4 regions of the Kutzneria chonburiensis genome follow, and region 1 is predicted to be linked to each of the others. Evidence: riboswitches for the same ligand, from Rfam matches in the RefSeq annotation. Region 1 holds a riboswitch; each other region holds the start of a gene.
What was found. Region 1 has a riboswitch for cobalamin ahead of metE (5-methyltetrahydropteroyltriglutamate--homocysteine S-methyltransferase). Riboswitches for the same ligand answer to the same signal wherever they lie in the genome.
Positions count from the first base shown of each region.

Region 2: another riboswitch for cobalamin. It lies ahead of M3Q35_RS16465 (hypothetical protein); the one in region 1 lies ahead of metE (5-methyltetrahydropteroyltriglutamate--homocysteine S-methyltransferase).
Region 3: another riboswitch for cobalamin. It lies ahead of M3Q35_RS16445 (ribonucleoside-diphosphate reductase subunit alpha); the one in region 1 lies ahead of metE (5-methyltetrahydropteroyltriglutamate--homocysteine S-methyltransferase).
Region 4: another riboswitch for cobalamin. It lies ahead of cobM (precorrin-4 C(11)-methyltransferase); the one in region 1 lies ahead of metE (5-methyltetrahydropteroyltriglutamate--homocysteine S-methyltransferase).

Region 1 is NZ_CP097263.1:134,565-138,471, forward strand. It holds gene M3Q35_RS00690 (hypothetical protein) at 1-277, opposite strand, end outside; gene M3Q35_RS00695 (TIGR01777 family oxidoreductase) at 318-1,199, opposite strand; cobalamin riboswitch at 1,273-1,479, shown strand; gene metE (5-methyltetrahydropteroyltriglutamate--homocysteine S-methyltransferase) at 1,587-3,854, shown strand.
Region 2 is NZ_CP097263.1:3,690,567-3,694,473, forward strand. It holds gene M3Q35_RS16455 (aminotransferase class III-fold pyridoxal phosphate-dependent enzyme) at 1-626, opposite strand, end outside; gene M3Q35_RS16460 (aldehyde dehydrogenase family protein) at 565-1,836, opposite strand; gene M3Q35_RS16465 (hypothetical protein) at 1,866-2,153, opposite strand; cobalamin riboswitch at 2,311-2,436, opposite strand; gene M3Q35_RS16470 (SDR family oxidoreductase) at 2,535-3,209, shown strand; gene M3Q35_RS16475 (TetR/AcrR family transcriptional regulator) at 3,232-3,819, shown strand.
Region 3 is NZ_CP097263.1:3,685,590-3,689,496, reverse strand. It holds gene M3Q35_RS16450 (aminotransferase family protein) at 1-856, shown strand, start outside; cobalamin riboswitch at 902-1,109, shown strand; gene M3Q35_RS16445 (ribonucleoside-diphosphate reductase subunit alpha) at 1,220-3,550, shown strand; gene M3Q35_RS16440 (ribonucleotide-diphosphate reductase subunit beta) at 3,547-3,907, shown strand, end outside.
Region 4 is NZ_CP097263.1:9,317,538-9,321,444, reverse strand. It holds gene M3Q35_RS43325 (helix-turn-helix transcriptional regulator) at 1-756, shown strand, start outside; gene M3Q35_RS43320 (SIS domain-containing protein) at 763-1,512, opposite strand; gene M3Q35_RS43315 (precorrin-8X methylmutase) at 1,604-2,140, opposite strand; cobalamin riboswitch at 2,220-2,390, shown strand; gene cobM (precorrin-4 C(11)-methyltransferase) at 2,444-3,280, shown strand; gene cobJ (precorrin-3B C(17)-methyltransferase) at 3,286-3,907, shown strand, end outside.

The sequences.
Region 1 (3,907 bases):
CCAGGGCATCGTCCTCGCGCAGCAGCTTCTTGATCTGCGCCCGCAGCGCGGCCTGGAAATCGGGGTCGTCGACGGCGGCGGCCAGGTCGGTGACGGCGGCCTTGATCGGCTCCTTGGCCTTGGCCCGGCTGAAGATCCGGGCCAGCAGCCGCTGGCCGAGCTTGACCGACTCGGTCGCGGCGGTGTCGGACGCCTTGGTCAGCGCGGACTCGCCCCACTTGGCGACGGCGGCGGTCGCCAGCGGGCCGATCTGGGTGATGAGGGCGTCGATGTCCACCGGCAGAGCCTGGCACGCCGACGGCGCGAGCGGGCCCGGATTACCCGAATGCACCAGCGAGGGCGTCACCGACCGTGGCATGACGGAACGAGAAGCCGTGCCGCAGCAGGGCATCGGGCACGGCCCGCTGACCGGTCAGCGCCCCGGCGTCGGCCAGCTCGCCGGCGAACGCCCGCAGCAGCCAGGCCGGATACACCCACGGCGTCGGCCGGCGCAGCAGCTCCCCGACGGCCCGGACCATCTCGGCATTGGTCACGGGTGTGGGCCCGGACAGATTGAGCGGCCCGCGAATCTCGTTGTGCTCCAAGGCGAACTGGATGGCGGCGACCTCGTCGTGCAGGGAGATCCACGACAGGTACTGCTGCCCGGAGCCCATCCGCCCGCCGAAGCCCCACGCGACCATCGGCCGCAGCTGCCCGAGCAGCCCGCCCCGAGGCGACAGCACGATCCCGGTCCGCAGCGACACCACCCGCGCGTCACCGGCGGCGGCGACGGCCGCCTCGCGGTCACGGTCCATCTCGGCCAGAAAACCACGGCCGGCCGGCTCCGACTCGGTGATCACGCGGTCGCCGGTGTCGCCGTAGTAGGCGACCGAGGAGCTGTTGAGCAGCGCGGGAATGCCATGGGCGGCAACGGCTTCGGCCAGCACGCGGGTCGGAACGACGCGGCTGTCCAGCAGCTCCTGCTTGAACGCCGGCGTCCACCGCTTCTCGGTGGTGTCGACCGCGCAGAGGTTGATCACGGCATCGGCGCCGTCCAGCGCCCCGTCGGCGATGGTGCCGGCGTCGGGATCCCACGACCGCTCGTCGGCGGCCGCGGCCGGCCGCCGGACCAGCCGCAGCACCTCGTGCCCGGCGGCCCGCAGGACCGGCGTCAGCGCCGTCCCGATCACGCCGGACGCACCGGCCACCGCTACCCGCATCGAAGCCTCCTCGTGAGTTAACGGTGTTAACCCTAGCGGTCCACGGGGTGGACCGCCCACCAGGGGGACCGGCTACAGTGGCCGGGCAGCTGGTTCGGCCGTCCCACCCGGGGCGGTCGTCGCAAGAGGGAATCCGGTGCGAATCCGGGACTGCCCCGCAGCGGTGAGTGGGAACGACCGCCGTCACACGCACTGAGCCGACAGGCTTGGGAAGCGACGGCCAGTAGGCACGAGCACGACGCCCGCGAGTCCGAAGACCTGCCCGCTGTGCGCCCCGCGACCGTGGGGCGCAGGCCGAGACCTCGCGGGCGGGTCGGTGTCGAGCCTCGACAAGGGGCTGGTCGCGGCGTGTCCGCGGGTCCACGTGGACTCGCGAAGGAGAGCCCCGTGACCTCAAGCAGCACTCTGCACGGATATCCGCGGCAGGGCCCGGACCGGCAGTTGAAGAAGGCGATCGAGGCCTACTGGGCCGGCCGTGTCGACGCCGACGCGCTGCTCGGCGCGGCCCGTGAGCTGCGGCTGAACAACCTGGCCGAGCTGCGCGCCGCCGGCATCGACGAGATCCCGAGCAACTACTTCTCGCTCTACGACCACGTCCTCGACACGGCCTGGCTGCTTGGCGCGATCCCGCGGCGGCACATCGACGCCGTGCCGGACGTGTCGACCGAGAAGGGCCGCCTCGACCGCTACTTCGCGATGGCCCGTGGCACCGCCGACGCGCCGCCGCTGGAGATGACCAAGTGGTTCGACACCAACTACCACTACCTGGTCCCGGAACTGGGCCCGGACACCACATTCAGCCTGGACGCCAGCAAGCCGCTCGAGGAGTTCACCGAGGCGCTTGAGCAGGGCGTGGTGACGCGACCGGTGCTGGTCGGCCCGGTGACATTCCTGTTGCTGGCCAAGAACCTCGACGGTGACTTCCCGCCGCTCGACCTGCTGGACAAGATCGTTCCACTGTACGTCGACCTGCTGCGGCAGCTGCGCGAAGCCGGCGCGGACTGGGTGCAGCTGGACGAGCCGGCCCTGGTCGCCGACCAGCCGTCCGACGTGCTGGACAAGGTCGCCGAGACGTACGAAACCCTTGCCGCGGCAACGAATCGCCCGAAGATCCTGGTCGCCTCCTACTTCGACGGCCTCGGCGACGCCCTGCCGGTGCTGGCCAGGACGCCGGTCGAGGGCCTGGCCATGGACTTCACCGCGGGGGACAACCTCAAGGGGCTGGCCGCGATCGGCGGCATCCAGGACAAACGCCTGGTCGCCGGCGTGGTCAACGGCCGCAACATCTGGGCCGCGAACCTGTCCGAAGCCCTTGGCGTCCTGGGCACGCTGCTCGGCCTGGCCGCTTCCGTCGACGTGGCGGCGTCGAGCTCGCTGCTGCACGTGCCCTACGACGTCACCCTCGAGACGGACCTGGACCCGGAGATCGCCGGCTGGCTGTCGTTCGCGCGGCAGAAGGTGCAGGAGATCGTCACGCTGCGCCGTGGCCTGACCGAGGGTCGCGCGGCCATCGGAACTGTCTTGCACGTCAACGAAACCCGGCTGGCGTCGAGGGCGTCCTCGCCGATCGTCAAGGTGCCGGCCGTCCGCGAGCGGGTCATCCCCGATGTCCGTCGCAGCGCTTACGACCAACGCGCGAAGGCCCAGCGGGAGCAGCTCACGCTTCCGCAGCTGCCGACCACCACGATCGGCTCGTTCCCGCAGACGGCCGAGCTGCGCAAGGCCCGGGCCGCGCTCCGTAATGGCCAACTCGACCAAGACGCTTACCGGGCGGCGATGCGGGCCGAGATCCGCGCGGTGATCGCCGAGCAGGAGCGGATCGGGCTGGACGTGCTGGTGCACGGCGAGCCCGAGCGCAACGACATGGTCCAGTACTTCGGCGAGCAGCTGGCCGGATTCCTGGCCACGCAACAGGGTTGGGTCCAGTCCTACGGCACCCGCTACGTCCGCCCGCCGATCATCGTCGGCGACGTGTTCCGCCCGGCCCCGATGACCGTCGAATGGGCGACCTACGCGCAAAGCCTGACCGACAAGCCGGTCAAGGGCATGCTGACCGGCCCGGTGACCATGCTGGCCTGGTCGTTCGTCCGCGACGACCAGCCGGCGGGCGACACCGCCCGGCAGGTCGCGCTGGCCCTGCGTGACGAGGTGGTCGACCTGGAATCCGCTGGTGTCAAGGTGATCCAGGTCGACGAGCCGGCGCTGCGGGAGACGCTGCCGCTGCGGGCCGCGGACCGGGCCGCGTACCTGGAATGGGCCGTGACCGCCTTCCGCCTGGCCACTTCCGGCGTCCGCGACGAGACGCAGATCCACACGCACATGTGCTACGCCGAGTTCGGCGACGTGCTGGAGGCGATCATCGACATGGACGCCGACGTGATCAGCCTGGAGGCGGCCCGGTCGAACATGGCGATCGTCGCCGACCTGGCCGCCGCCGGCTATCCCAACGAGGCCGGCCCGGGCGTGTGGGACATCCACTCGCCGCGCGTCCCGTCGGTCGAGGAGATCGCCGGTCACCTGGTCAAGGCGATGGCGGCGTTCCCGGCCGAGCGCCTGTGGGTGAACCCGGACTGCGGGCTGAAGACCCGCGGCTACCCCGAAGTGAAGGCCACGCTGGAGAACCTGGTCGAAGCCACCGGGCAGCTGCGGGCGTGACCGCACGGTTGTGGGCGGCGCAAGCCGCCCACAACCCGTCCTTGAGCACGGCC
Region 2 (3,907 bases), 3.6 Mb from region 1:
ACCTCGTCGGGCGACACCTGGTGCCGGAACAGCAGGTTCTCGATGTGCTCGAAGGTCTCGTCGCTGCCGTACGGTGCGTGCAGCACACCGGGCAGCAGCGGGCCAAAGCCCTTGTGGTACTTGGCCTTCGACGCGGTGAGCGTGACTGCGCCGTAGCTGCGGCCGTGGAACGCGCCGTAGAAGCTGATCACGTACGGGCGGCCGGTGCAGTACCGGACCAGCTTCAGGGCGCCCTCGACCGCCTCCGCGCCTGAGTTGCTCAGGAACACCCGGACCGGCCCGTCGATCGGGGCGGTGGCGGCCAGCGCCTGGCCCATCCGGGAGTAGATCGGCAGGTAGAAGTCGCTGGCCGAGTAGTGCAGCAGCTCCTCGCTCTGCCTGTGCACGGCCTCGACCACCTTGGGATGGGCGTGGCCGGTGGAGTTGACGGCGATGCCGGCGTTGAAGTCCAGGAACCGGTTGCCGTCCACGTCCTCGATGACGCAGCCGCGACCTCGTTGCGGCACAAGGGGATACGCCCGCGGCAGGGACCGGCTGGTGACGGCCGCGTCCCGGGCCAGCACCTCACGGGCCATCGGGCCCGGCAGTTCCGTGCGAATGTCCGGTGCGGTGATCATCGTGGTCATCGGCCGACCTCCGTCCGGGACTGCTCACGCAGGTACTGCTGCACGTAGTAGCGGCCGCCGCCGGCCTTGCCGGTGCTGCCCGAGCCCTTCCAGCCGCCGAACGGCTGCACCCCGGCCAGGCGCCGGTCGTCGCGCCCGCGGCCCGGTTCACGTACACCACACCGGCCTCGATCCGGTCGAGGAAGGCGTCGATCTCCCACTGCTGGCCGGCGAAAATGCCGGCGGTCAGGCCGAAATCGGTGTCGTTGGCCTGGATGACGGCCTCGTCCAGCGAGTCCACCGGCACGACCGCCACCAACGGCACGAACAGCTCCTCGGTCAGCAATCGATCATCCGGCGGCAGATCCGTGACGACTGTCGGCGTCACGTAGTGTCCGTCGGCTCGCCCTTCACTGCGCCGCAACAACTCTCCCCCGGCCGCGATCTTGCCCACTCGGCGGGCGTGATCGACGGCGTCGGTGAACCGGGCGACCGCGTCCTCGTCGATCACCGGGCCCATGAACACCGACCGCTGCGTCGGATCGCCGACCACCACCTCGCCGGCCTTGGCCACCAGCCGGTCCACCAGACCCTGGTACGCCGTCCGTTCGACGTAAACCCTCGAGCAGGCCGAACACTTCTGCCCGGAGAAGCCGAAAGCCGACCGTGAGATGCCGGCCGCGGCGACGTCCAGATCGGCACCGGCCGTCACGACGGCCGCGTTCTTGCCGCCCATCTCGCAGATCGCCGGCTTCGGATACCGCTTGGAAAACCTTTGGTACACCGACATTCCCGCCTGGTACGAGCCGGTGAACGTCAACCCGGCGACGTCCGGGTGCTCGACCACGGCGTTGCCCACCTGGTCACCGCCGAGCAGCAGGTGCAGCGCGTCGGCCGGGATTCCCGCGTCCCGCAGGCATTCCACCAGCTTGACCGCGGTGTAGGTGCCCTGCTCGCTGGGCTTGAGAACCACGGTGTTGCCGGCGGCCAGCGCGGCCCCGGCCGGTCCGGCGGCCAGCGCCATCGGGAAGTTGAACGGGCTGATCACCGCCCACACTCCGTGCGGGCGCAGCACGCTACGGGTGATCTCGTTGGCGGACAGTCGTTCCATCTCGTGCGAGAAGCCGTTGTTGTCCTCGACCTGCCGGCAGTAGTAGCGGATCAGGTCGGCCGACTCCTCGACGTCACCGAGCGCTTCGAGCCGGTTCTTGCCGACCTCGATCGTCATCAAAGCGGCCAGCTCACCGGACCGCTCGCTGATCAGGTCGGCGGCGTTTCGCAGCAGGAAACCCTTTCCGGCCAGGGTTTCGACGCCCAGCCCGAGGCGGCTGCGGCCGTCACGGCTTCGTCCACATCGGACTCGGTGGCGGCGTGGGCGGTGCACAGCACGACCGAGCGATCGCACGGGCTGGTCACGGTGAACGCGGGCCCGTTGCCCGGGATCGTCGCACCGAGCCAGGACTTCGCGACGCGCAGTCCGTTCTCGTAGGAGGCGTGCAGTTCTTCGTTGTCCGACGTCAAAGTCGCGTAGGTGACGCGCGTTGTCACTTCAAACCCTTTCCGGGCACGGCGAAACACACCTACCGGGAACGGCAGGCGTGGGACGGCAGTGACGTCAGAAAGAGGTCCAGCCGCCGAGCGCGCGCGGCATCAGCAGCATCAGGACGCGGAAGGCACCCATGTGTCAGCTCCATCCTCGTGGGCCTCACCGTCGAAGCCCACGGGCGGCAACCTGGCTCTCGACGCCTGGCCGACGTCGAACACAGTGGCGGGACCGCGCCGGAGTCGCACCGGCTTCCCCGCGCCGCGGGCCTTACGCCTCGTTTATAGCAGGGCAAACGCCGCCGCGGGACCCCCTGGACGTCGTGTGGCCCCGGTCACCGTCGCGCTTATTGCACCGTTCGTTCTCAACAGACTATCGTCTTCGGCATGGACTTCACCAAGACCGTTGCCGTAGTGACCGGAGCGAACCGCGGCCTGGGCCGTCACTTCGCCGAGCAGCTCGTCGCCCGTGGCGCCAAGGTGTACGCCACCGCGCGCCGACCCGAAACCATCGACATCGAGGGCGTCACCCCGCTGCGCCTCGACGTCACCGACCACGCCAGCATCGAGGCCGCCGCCGCGATCGCGGCCGACGCCACGCTGCTAATCAACAACGCCGGCCTCGGCGGCGGCGGCGAACTGCTGACCACCCCCCTCGACGAGATCCGCGAGCAGCTCGAGGTGCACTACATCGGTTCACTGGCCGCCACCCGCGCCTTCGCGCCGGTGATCGAGGCCAACGGCGGCGGCGCCGTGCTGAACGTGGCCTCGGTGCTGTCCTGGGCGCACGTCCCCAGCGTCGGCTCGTACTCGGTGGCCAAGGCGGCCGAGTGGGCGATGAGCAATGTGGTGCGCCAGGAGTTGGCGCCCAAGGGCATCACCGTCACCGGTCTGCACGTCGGCTACATGGACACCGACATGGCCGCGCACGTGACCAGCGGCAAGTCCGACCCGGCCGAGGTCGCGAGGACGACCCTCGACGCCGTTGCCAAGGGCGAGGCCGAGGTGCTCTTCGACGAGCTCACCCGGAACGTGAAGGCCGGCCTGAGCGCCGCACTGTAGTTCGTGTGAGAGGTTTGTCCCCATGGTTCGGCACAAGGAGTTCGACCCGGACACGGCCGTCACCGACGCGATGGCCGTGTTCTGGGAACGCGGCTACGAGGCGACGTCGGTACATGACCTGGTCGAGCGCACCGGCGTCGGCCGGCGCAGCATGTACGACACCTTCGGGGACAAGCACTCGCTCTACCTGCGCGCGCTCGACCGCTACATCGGCGACGTCGAGGCCGGCTACGAGGAGAAGACTTCCGCCGCCCCCGACGGCCTCAGCGCGATCCGCTCCGCGTTCGATCTCCTGCTCCAATCGCCGGCCGACGACTTTCGGGGATGTCTGGTCGTGAACAGCTCGACCGAATTGGGACCTTCGGACGACGAGGTCGCACAACGCTTGAGCCGGCACCAGGACGTGAGCCGCGAGATGCTGTCGGCACAGATCCGTCGCGGTCGACGCGACGGTTCCGTCACCGACCGTATCGACCCGGAAACCGCCGTCGCGGTGGCGTACAACGCCTGGCTCGGGGTCCGGGTCCAGGTGCGGGCGCGTACCCCGCGTGACCAGATCCTCCACGATGTGGAAAAACTGTTGTCCCTGCTCAACGGTTCACGGACCTGAACATTTCGCGTGCCTGAAGGGTATTGACGGGGCCGCACCGCCTATCCCAAACTGATGGCCCCTGCTCTTCTCGAAGTCGGTATGGCAC
Region 3 (3,907 bases), 3.6 Mb from region 1:
GGCCGCGCTGAGAGACCCCTATCGGCCGTGGCTCGGGGCGGCCTGGCACACCTCCTCGCCGTACGAATACCGTTGCCCAGCCCCAAATCACCCAAACGCTTGCGGCGCCTGGCATGCCACCAGACTCGATCGGATGATCACCGAGGACGTCGCCGCGTTCATCGCCGAACCCGTTGCCGGCGCGGCACTCGGCGCCTGCGTGCCGCCGGACGACTACTGGCCGGCGGTCGCCGAGATCTGCCGGCAGCGGGGAGTGCTGCTGATCGCCGACGAGGTGATGACCGGCTTCGGCCGCACCGGTCGCTGGTTCGCCTGCGAGCACTGGGGAATCCGGCCCGACATCCTCGTCACCGCCAAGGGCGCGGCCGCCGGCTACTGGCCGCTCGGCCTCGCCGTCTGCACCGCCGAGATCCGTGACACCATCGGCACTTTCGTGCACGGCTTCACCTACTCCCACCACCCGGTCGGCGCCGCCGCCGGTTTAGCCGTGTTGAACGTCATGCGCGAGCGGCACTTAACAGCCGCCGCCGAGCAACGCGGCCGCGAACTGGCCAAGGCCCTGCACGACCGCCTCGCCGATCACCCGGCCGTCGGCGACATCCGGGGCATGGGCCTGCTTCAGGCGGTCGAGCTCGTCGCCGACCGCGACACCAAGCAGCCGTTCGCCCGTGACGCGCGGATCGCCGAGCGCGTCGTCGCCGCGGCCAAGGAGGTCGGGCTGCTGGTCTACCACTCGACCGGTTGCGCCGACGGCCGCAACGGCGACCTGCTGCTGTTCGGCCCGCCCCTGGTCATCACCGACACGCAGGTGGCCGAGCTGGCCGACAAGGCCGCCGCCGCGATCCGGAGCATCTGACACGCGACACAAGATGTGGGTGCTTGCGACTGATCGTCGTCCATGTATTGTGCTCACCGAGCTGGTTCGGCCGTCCCGCCAGGGCGGTCGTCGTAAGAGGGAACCCGGTGCGAATCCGGGACTGCCCCGCAGCGGTGAACGGGAACGACCGCCGTCACGAAGCACTGGACCCAGAGGTCCGGGAAGCGACGGCCAGTAGGTGCCGACCGGCATGCCCGTAAGTCCGAAGACCTGCCCGCTCGCCCGTTCGCACCGTGAACGGGCTCGTGTCCAGGCCCCGAGGGAGGGCGTGGGGACCGTCACCGGCGCATGCCGGCGCCGTCCTCGCGCCCAGGGCCCACAGCGTGCGAGGAGTCAGGGACTGTGGAGACAGTCGTGCGGGATTCCCACCCGACGATGCGGGTGCGGAAACGCAGCGGCGCGGTCGAGACCGTGGACGTGAACAAGATTGTCAAGGCGGTCGGCCGCTGCGCGGTCGGGCTGGCCGAGGTGGACCCGCTGCGGGTCGCCACCAAGACGATCAACGGCCTGTACGACGGGGCGACGACCGAGGAGCTGGACCGGCTGTCCATCCAGACCGCGGCCGAGCTGGTGTCGGAGGAGCCGGAGTACTCCAAGCTGGCGGCGCAGCTGCTGGCGGCGTACATCGACAAGGAAGTCCGCGGCCAGGGCATCCACTCGTTCAGCCAGAGTGTGGCGCTCGGGCACCGCGAGGGCCTGATCGGCGACGAGACAGCCACGTTCGTGGCCACCCACGCCCGCAAGCTGGACGACGCGATCGACCCGGACGCGGACCGCCGCTTCGAGTACTTCGGCCTGCGCACGGTGTACGACCGCTACCTGTTGCGCCACCCCAACTCCCGCGCGGTAGTGGAGCGCCCGCAGTACTGGCTGCTGCGCGTGGCCTGCGGTCTGTCGCACACCGCGGCCGAGGCGATCCGCTTCTACCGCCTGATGTCCTCGCTCGCCTACCTGCCCAGTTCACCAACCCTGTTCAACTCGGGTACACGGCACACCCAGATGTCCTCGTGCTACCTGCTGGACTCGCCGCGCGACGAGCTCGAGTCGATCTACGAGCGGTACGCGCAGGTGGCGCAGCTGTCCAAGTTCGCAGGCGGCATCGGCGTGCAGTGGTCCCGGGTTCGGTCCCGCGGCGCGCTGATCCGGGGCACCAACGGCCATTCCAACGGCATCGTGCCGTGGCTGCGCACGCTGGACGCCTCGGTGGCAGCAGTCAACCAGGGCGGCCGGCGCAAGGGCGCGGCCTGCGTCTACCTGGAGACGTGGCACCCGGACATCGAGGAGTTCCTCGAGCTGCGCGACAACACCGGCGAGGACGCGCGCCGCACGCACAACCTGAACATCGCCAACTGGATCCCGGACGAGTTCATGCGCCGGGTCGAGGCCGACGGCGAGTGGTCGCTGTTCGACCCGGACGAGACGCCTGAGCTGCCGGACCTGTGGGGCGAGGCGTTCACACTCGCGTACAGTGCCGCTGAACAGGCCGGCCGGGCCGTGCGCACGGTCAAGGCGCGCGACCTGTACGGCAAGATGATGCGCACGCTGGCCCAGACCGGCAACGGCTGGATGACCTTCAAGGACACCGCCAACCGCACCTGCAACCAGACCGCCGAACCGGCCAACGTGGTGCACCTGTCCAATCTCTGCACGGAGATCCTCGAGGTCACCAGCGACGCCGAGACCGCGGTGTGCAACCTCGGCTCGGTCAACCTGGGTGCGCACGTGGCCGGCGACAGCATGGACTGGAACCGGCTGCGGGAGACCGTCCGCACCGCGGTCACGTTCCTGGACCGTGTGATCGACATCAACTACTACCCGACCGAGCCGGCCGGGCGGTCCAACCCGCGCTGGCGGCCGGTCGGGCTGGGCGTGATGGGCCTGCAGGACGTGTTCTTCAAGCTGCGCCTCGACTTCGACTCGGCGGCAGCCAAGGAGCTGTCCACCCGGATCGCCGAGGAGATCTACCTGACGGCGCTGGAGACCTCGGCCGATCTCGCGGCCAGCGCCGGTGCACACCCGGCGTACAACCAGACTCGCGCGGCGCGCGGCGACCTCCAGCCCGACCTGTGGGGCGTGACGCCGACGCAGACCGAGCGCTGGGCCACGCTGCGGGAGCGCGTCGCCGAGAGCGGCCTGCGCAACTCGCTGCTGGTCGCCATCGCGCCGACCGCGACCATCGCGTCCATCGCCGGCTGCTACGAGTGCATCGAGCCCCAGGTGTCGAACGTGTTCAAGCGCGAGACCTTGTCCGGGGAGTTCTTGCAGGTCAACACCTATCTCGTCGCCGAGCTGAAGCAGCACGGGCTGTGGAACGCCGCCACCCGGGCCCAGCTCAAGCGGGACGACGGCTCGGCGCAGGCGCTGGCCGGGCTGCCCGAGGCCAGCCGGTCGCTGTTCCGCACCGCGTGGGAACTGCCGCAGAAGGCGCTGATCGAGCTGGCCGCCGCCCGTGGCCCGTACATCGACCAGAGCCAGTCGCTGAACCTGTTCGTCGCCTCGCCGACCATCGGCAAGCTCTCCTCGATGTACCTGTACGCCTGGAAAGCCGGGCTGAAGACCACCTACTACCTGCGCTCCCGCCCGGCGACGCGCATCCAGCAGGCCACCGTGCCCGCTGTCGACGCCGTCGCCTGCTCTCTCGAGAACCCCGAATCGTGTGAGGCCTGCCAGTGACCGCCCTTGAGAACACCACCCGTCAGCAGGCTTTGCTCGACCCGGGCATGGACCTGACCTTGCGCCCCATGCGCTATCCGCTGTTCTACGAGCGTTTTCGGGACGCCATCAAGAACACGTGGACGGTCGAGGAGGTCGACCTGCACTCCGACCTGGCCGACCTGAAGAAGCTGACGCCGGCCGAGCAGCACCTGATCAACCGGCTGGTCGCGTTCTTCGCCACCGGCGACACCATCGTCGCCAACAACCTGGTGCTCAACCTGTACGAGCACGTCAACGCGCCGGAGGCCCGGCTGTACCTGTCGCGGCAGCTGTTCGAGGAGGCCGTGCATGTTCAGTTCTACTTGACGCTGCTGG
Region 4 (3,907 bases), 1.2 Mb from region 1:
GAGGCCGATTCGCTGTTTTTGGCCGGCATGCCCGGACCCGCCGCCGAGCTCGGGCTCGGCACCGTCGTCGCCACCGCCGAGCTCAAGATGCTCGCCGCCCTGCCACCCGACCTGCGCGCACGGGCCAGCCGCATCCGCGAGCGCTTCCACCTCGACGCCCCCGGCTGGCTGCGCGAAGCCGACGAGGTTCCCTTCCTCGCCGAGATTGCCGATTCGGTCTGGAATGAAAAAATGGTCGAGATTCGCTACCGCCGGTGGAAGACGCCGCGCGAGGTGACGCGGCGCCTGGCCCCGCTCGGCGTCGTGCTCAAGGCCGGCACCTGGTACCTCGTCGCCCTGGCCGGCGCGGACCTCCGTACCTTCCGCGTGTCCAACGTCCTCGGCGTGCAGGCCCTCGACGAGCGCTTCTCCCGCCCGGCCGACTTCGACCTCGCCGCCTACTGGCGGGACTGGGCCGGACACTTCGAGACCCGGATGCGGACCGTGGACACCCGGGTCCGCCTCTCCCCCAACGCCGTCCGGGCTCTCCCGGCTTTTCTCGGCCGTCAGGTCGCCGAGCTGGTCACCGCCACCTTTTCGCCGCCCGACCCCGGCGGCTGGGTCGAGGCCGTCGTCCCGACCGAGAGCCTCCGCCACGCCCACGCCGAGTTCCTTCGCTTCGGCGCCGAGCTCGAGGTCCTCGACCCCGCCGAGCTCCGCGACATGATTACCTCGACGGTGTCCAGACTGGCCGGCTTCTACGGCCCGCCGCGGTAACGACGACTACGGGTCGCGGCGGATTCGGCCGGCGTAGTGCGACTCGAGTCCCTTGTTGTGCTCGTCGCCGCCGGGGACGTTGGCCGACAGATACACCGGCGGGGTGTGGCCGGCCGCGACCAGGCGCGCGCAGGCGTCGGCCAGCATCATCTGGGCGGCGAAGGCCGAGGTGATCGACGAGATCGCGCAGACCTGGCCGCCGCCGGGCATGGGCAGCAGCGTGTCGCCCATCGGACCGCAGTTGTCGATGACGACGTCGGCGAGCTCGTGCAGGTGTTTGCCGGAGGGATGCCGCGACTCGACGGCGGTGGCGTGGGCCAGCGACGTGAACGCGATCAGGCCGTGTCCCCGCTCCTTGACGAGCGAGGCCATTTCGACGATCGAACCGTTTCCGCCGGAATTGGACGCGATGACAAAAAGGTCGGTTTTACGCGGCGAGGCCAGTTCGTACACGCGGTGCGCGATCGCCGGATCGCGTTCCGTGTGCGAGTCGAGCGAGTCGACCGGCGCGCCGCCGTAGGTGACGACGTCGCGCAGCGCCAGCTTGTTGGTCGGGATCAGGCCGCCGGCCCGGCCGGCGATCTCCATCACCAGTCCCTGCGAGTGGCCGGTGCCGAACGCCTGGACCACGCCGTCGGCCAGCACGCAGTCGGCGACCAGCGCCGCGGCGGCGGCGATGGCTTCGCGCTGGGTGGTGACCAACTGGTCGATCAGGTCTTTTGCGGCCGATACGAACTCGTCCTGGCCGATGGACATGCGCCACGCTCCCCTCGTTAGCAACTTGCCAATCCAGCGCACGTCACGTTAACGGCATACCGAACGTGCGGGACACCCTCCGTTGGCGGCGTCAGAGATAGAGCAGTGCGTTGACGGCCGCAGTCGCCAGCGCCGCACCACCACGCTCACCCCGGTTGGTCAGTGCCGGGATACCCAACTCGCGTACCGCCCGCTTGGCCTCGACGGCTCCGACGAAACCGGCCGGCAGCGCGATGACGAGCGCCGGTTGAATCTCGCCGGCCCGGCAGCGGGCGACGAGTTCGGTGACTATCGCCACGTCTTGCCCGATGGCCCACACCGCACCGACCGGAGCATTTCGTACGAACTCCTCCAATCCGCAAGTCCGCTCGGCGATGACCGTGGCCGGTCGGCTGGTGATGCCGACGGCGACCATCCGGACGTCGGCGATCACCGGCGCGCCGTCGGCCAGCGCCTGTCGGCCCGCCGCCAGCGCCTGCTCGTCGACCAGCAGGTCGCCGGCCCAGGTGGCGTCGGCGGTGGTGTGCACGAGGCGTTCGACGACGGCCCGCGACAGCGGCCCGAGGCCGGCGGTGTCGACGCGCCGGCGGAGGATTTCGTACGACTCCGACTCGATCGGATGCGGCACTCGCGGCACGTCTCGGTTTCCCCTCGGCTGGACTGTTTCACACCGTAGTCGGCGGTGTCGGCCCGCCGACTCGTCGGTTAACCTGCTCCGCGAGCGTGGTTACGGGAAGCCGGTGCGAATCCGGCGCGGTCCCGCCACTGTGACCGGGAAGTCGTCCCGCAGAGGAACAGCCACTGGGCGCGAGCCTGGGAAGGCGCGGCGACGGCGGTGATCCGGGAGCCAGGAGACCGGCCACGCGACTGACACGCGTCGCACGGAGGATGTGATGGCTGGCATCGGGCTGCGCCTCGGGCAGGGTCCGCGGTGATCCCACCCGGACTGATCTCGTTCGTCGGCGCCGGGCCCGGCGCGGCCGACCTGATGACCTTCCGCGGCGCCGACCGGCTGGCCAGGGCCGACGTCGTGGTGTGGGCGTCGTCGCTGGTGCCGGCCGAGGTTCTCGACCACGCCAACCCGGCGGCGGTGCGACACGACTCCGCCGGCATGACGCTGGAGGACGTGCTCGAGGTCTACGCCGCCCACCCCGACGCGGCGATTGTCCGGCTGCACTCCGGCGACCCGACCGTCTATGGGGCGATCGGTGAGCAGATCGAGTGGTGTCGACGGAGCGGTCGGCCGTACGAAATCGTGCCGGGTGTCGGTTCGCTCGGCGCTGCCGCAGCCGCTGTTGGTTGTGAACTGACTTCACCGACGGTTTCGCAGTCGATCGTGTTAACACGCCTGGCTGGCGGCCGAACGGCTGCCTCGATGCCGGATGGCGAGACGGTCGCCTCGTTCGCATCGCATCGCACGACGATGGCCGTCTACCTCTCCGCCCAACGTCCCGAGCAGTTGCAAGCCGAGCTGCTCGCCGACGGAAACGGGTACGCCGCCGAAACGCCCGCGGTCGTCGTCGCGAAGGCGACGTGGCCGGACGAGCGAATTATCAAAACTACTGTCGGCGAGCTCGCGGCCGAGCTTCGTGCATCCGGCATCCGGACTGCCGCTCTGGTGCTCGTCGGCGAAGCGCTCCGCGACGACCGCGAGGTCCAGCGGACCAGGTTGTACGACCCGGCCTATTCGCACGGGTGCCGGCGGCGGTCGGCCGAGGGCAGCACGGAGGGCCGGCCGATTCCGGTGGAGAAGCGGAGGCTCCCATGACCGGTGTGCTCACCATCGTCGGTCTCGGTCCCGGCGACGCACGACACCGCACGCCGGCCGCGACCGAGGCGATCGCCGATGCCGAGGCGGTCTACGGTTACTCCGCCTATATAGATGCGTGCGACGACATCCTCCACGCCGACCAACTCGTCGTCCGCGGACGAATGACCGAGGAGACTTTGCGCGCCGAGCAGGCCGTCGAGGCCGCGGCCGGTGGACGACGGGTGGTGCTCGTGTCGTCGGGCGACGCCGGTGTGTACGGCATGGCGACGTTGGCGCTGAGCAATGCGTACGAAATCGAGGAAAATGCAAGACCAGAGGTGCGCGTGCTTCCTGGGGTCACCGCGGCGCTCGCTGCCTCGGCGCTCGTCGGCGCCCCGCTTGCGCACGACTTCGCCTGTCTCACGCTGTCCGATCTGCTGACTCCCTGGGAGGAAGTGGAACGTCGACTCCGGGCGGTGGCGGAAGCCGACCTGGCGATTGCGCTGTACAACCCGCGCTCCAAGGGACGGCCGTGGCAGCTCGACCGCGCCCGCGAAGTGTTGCTGGAACGTCGAGCACCTTCTACTCCGGTGGCGTTGGTCGCCGACATCGCCCGGGACGGGCAGCGCGTCGAGCTCACCACGC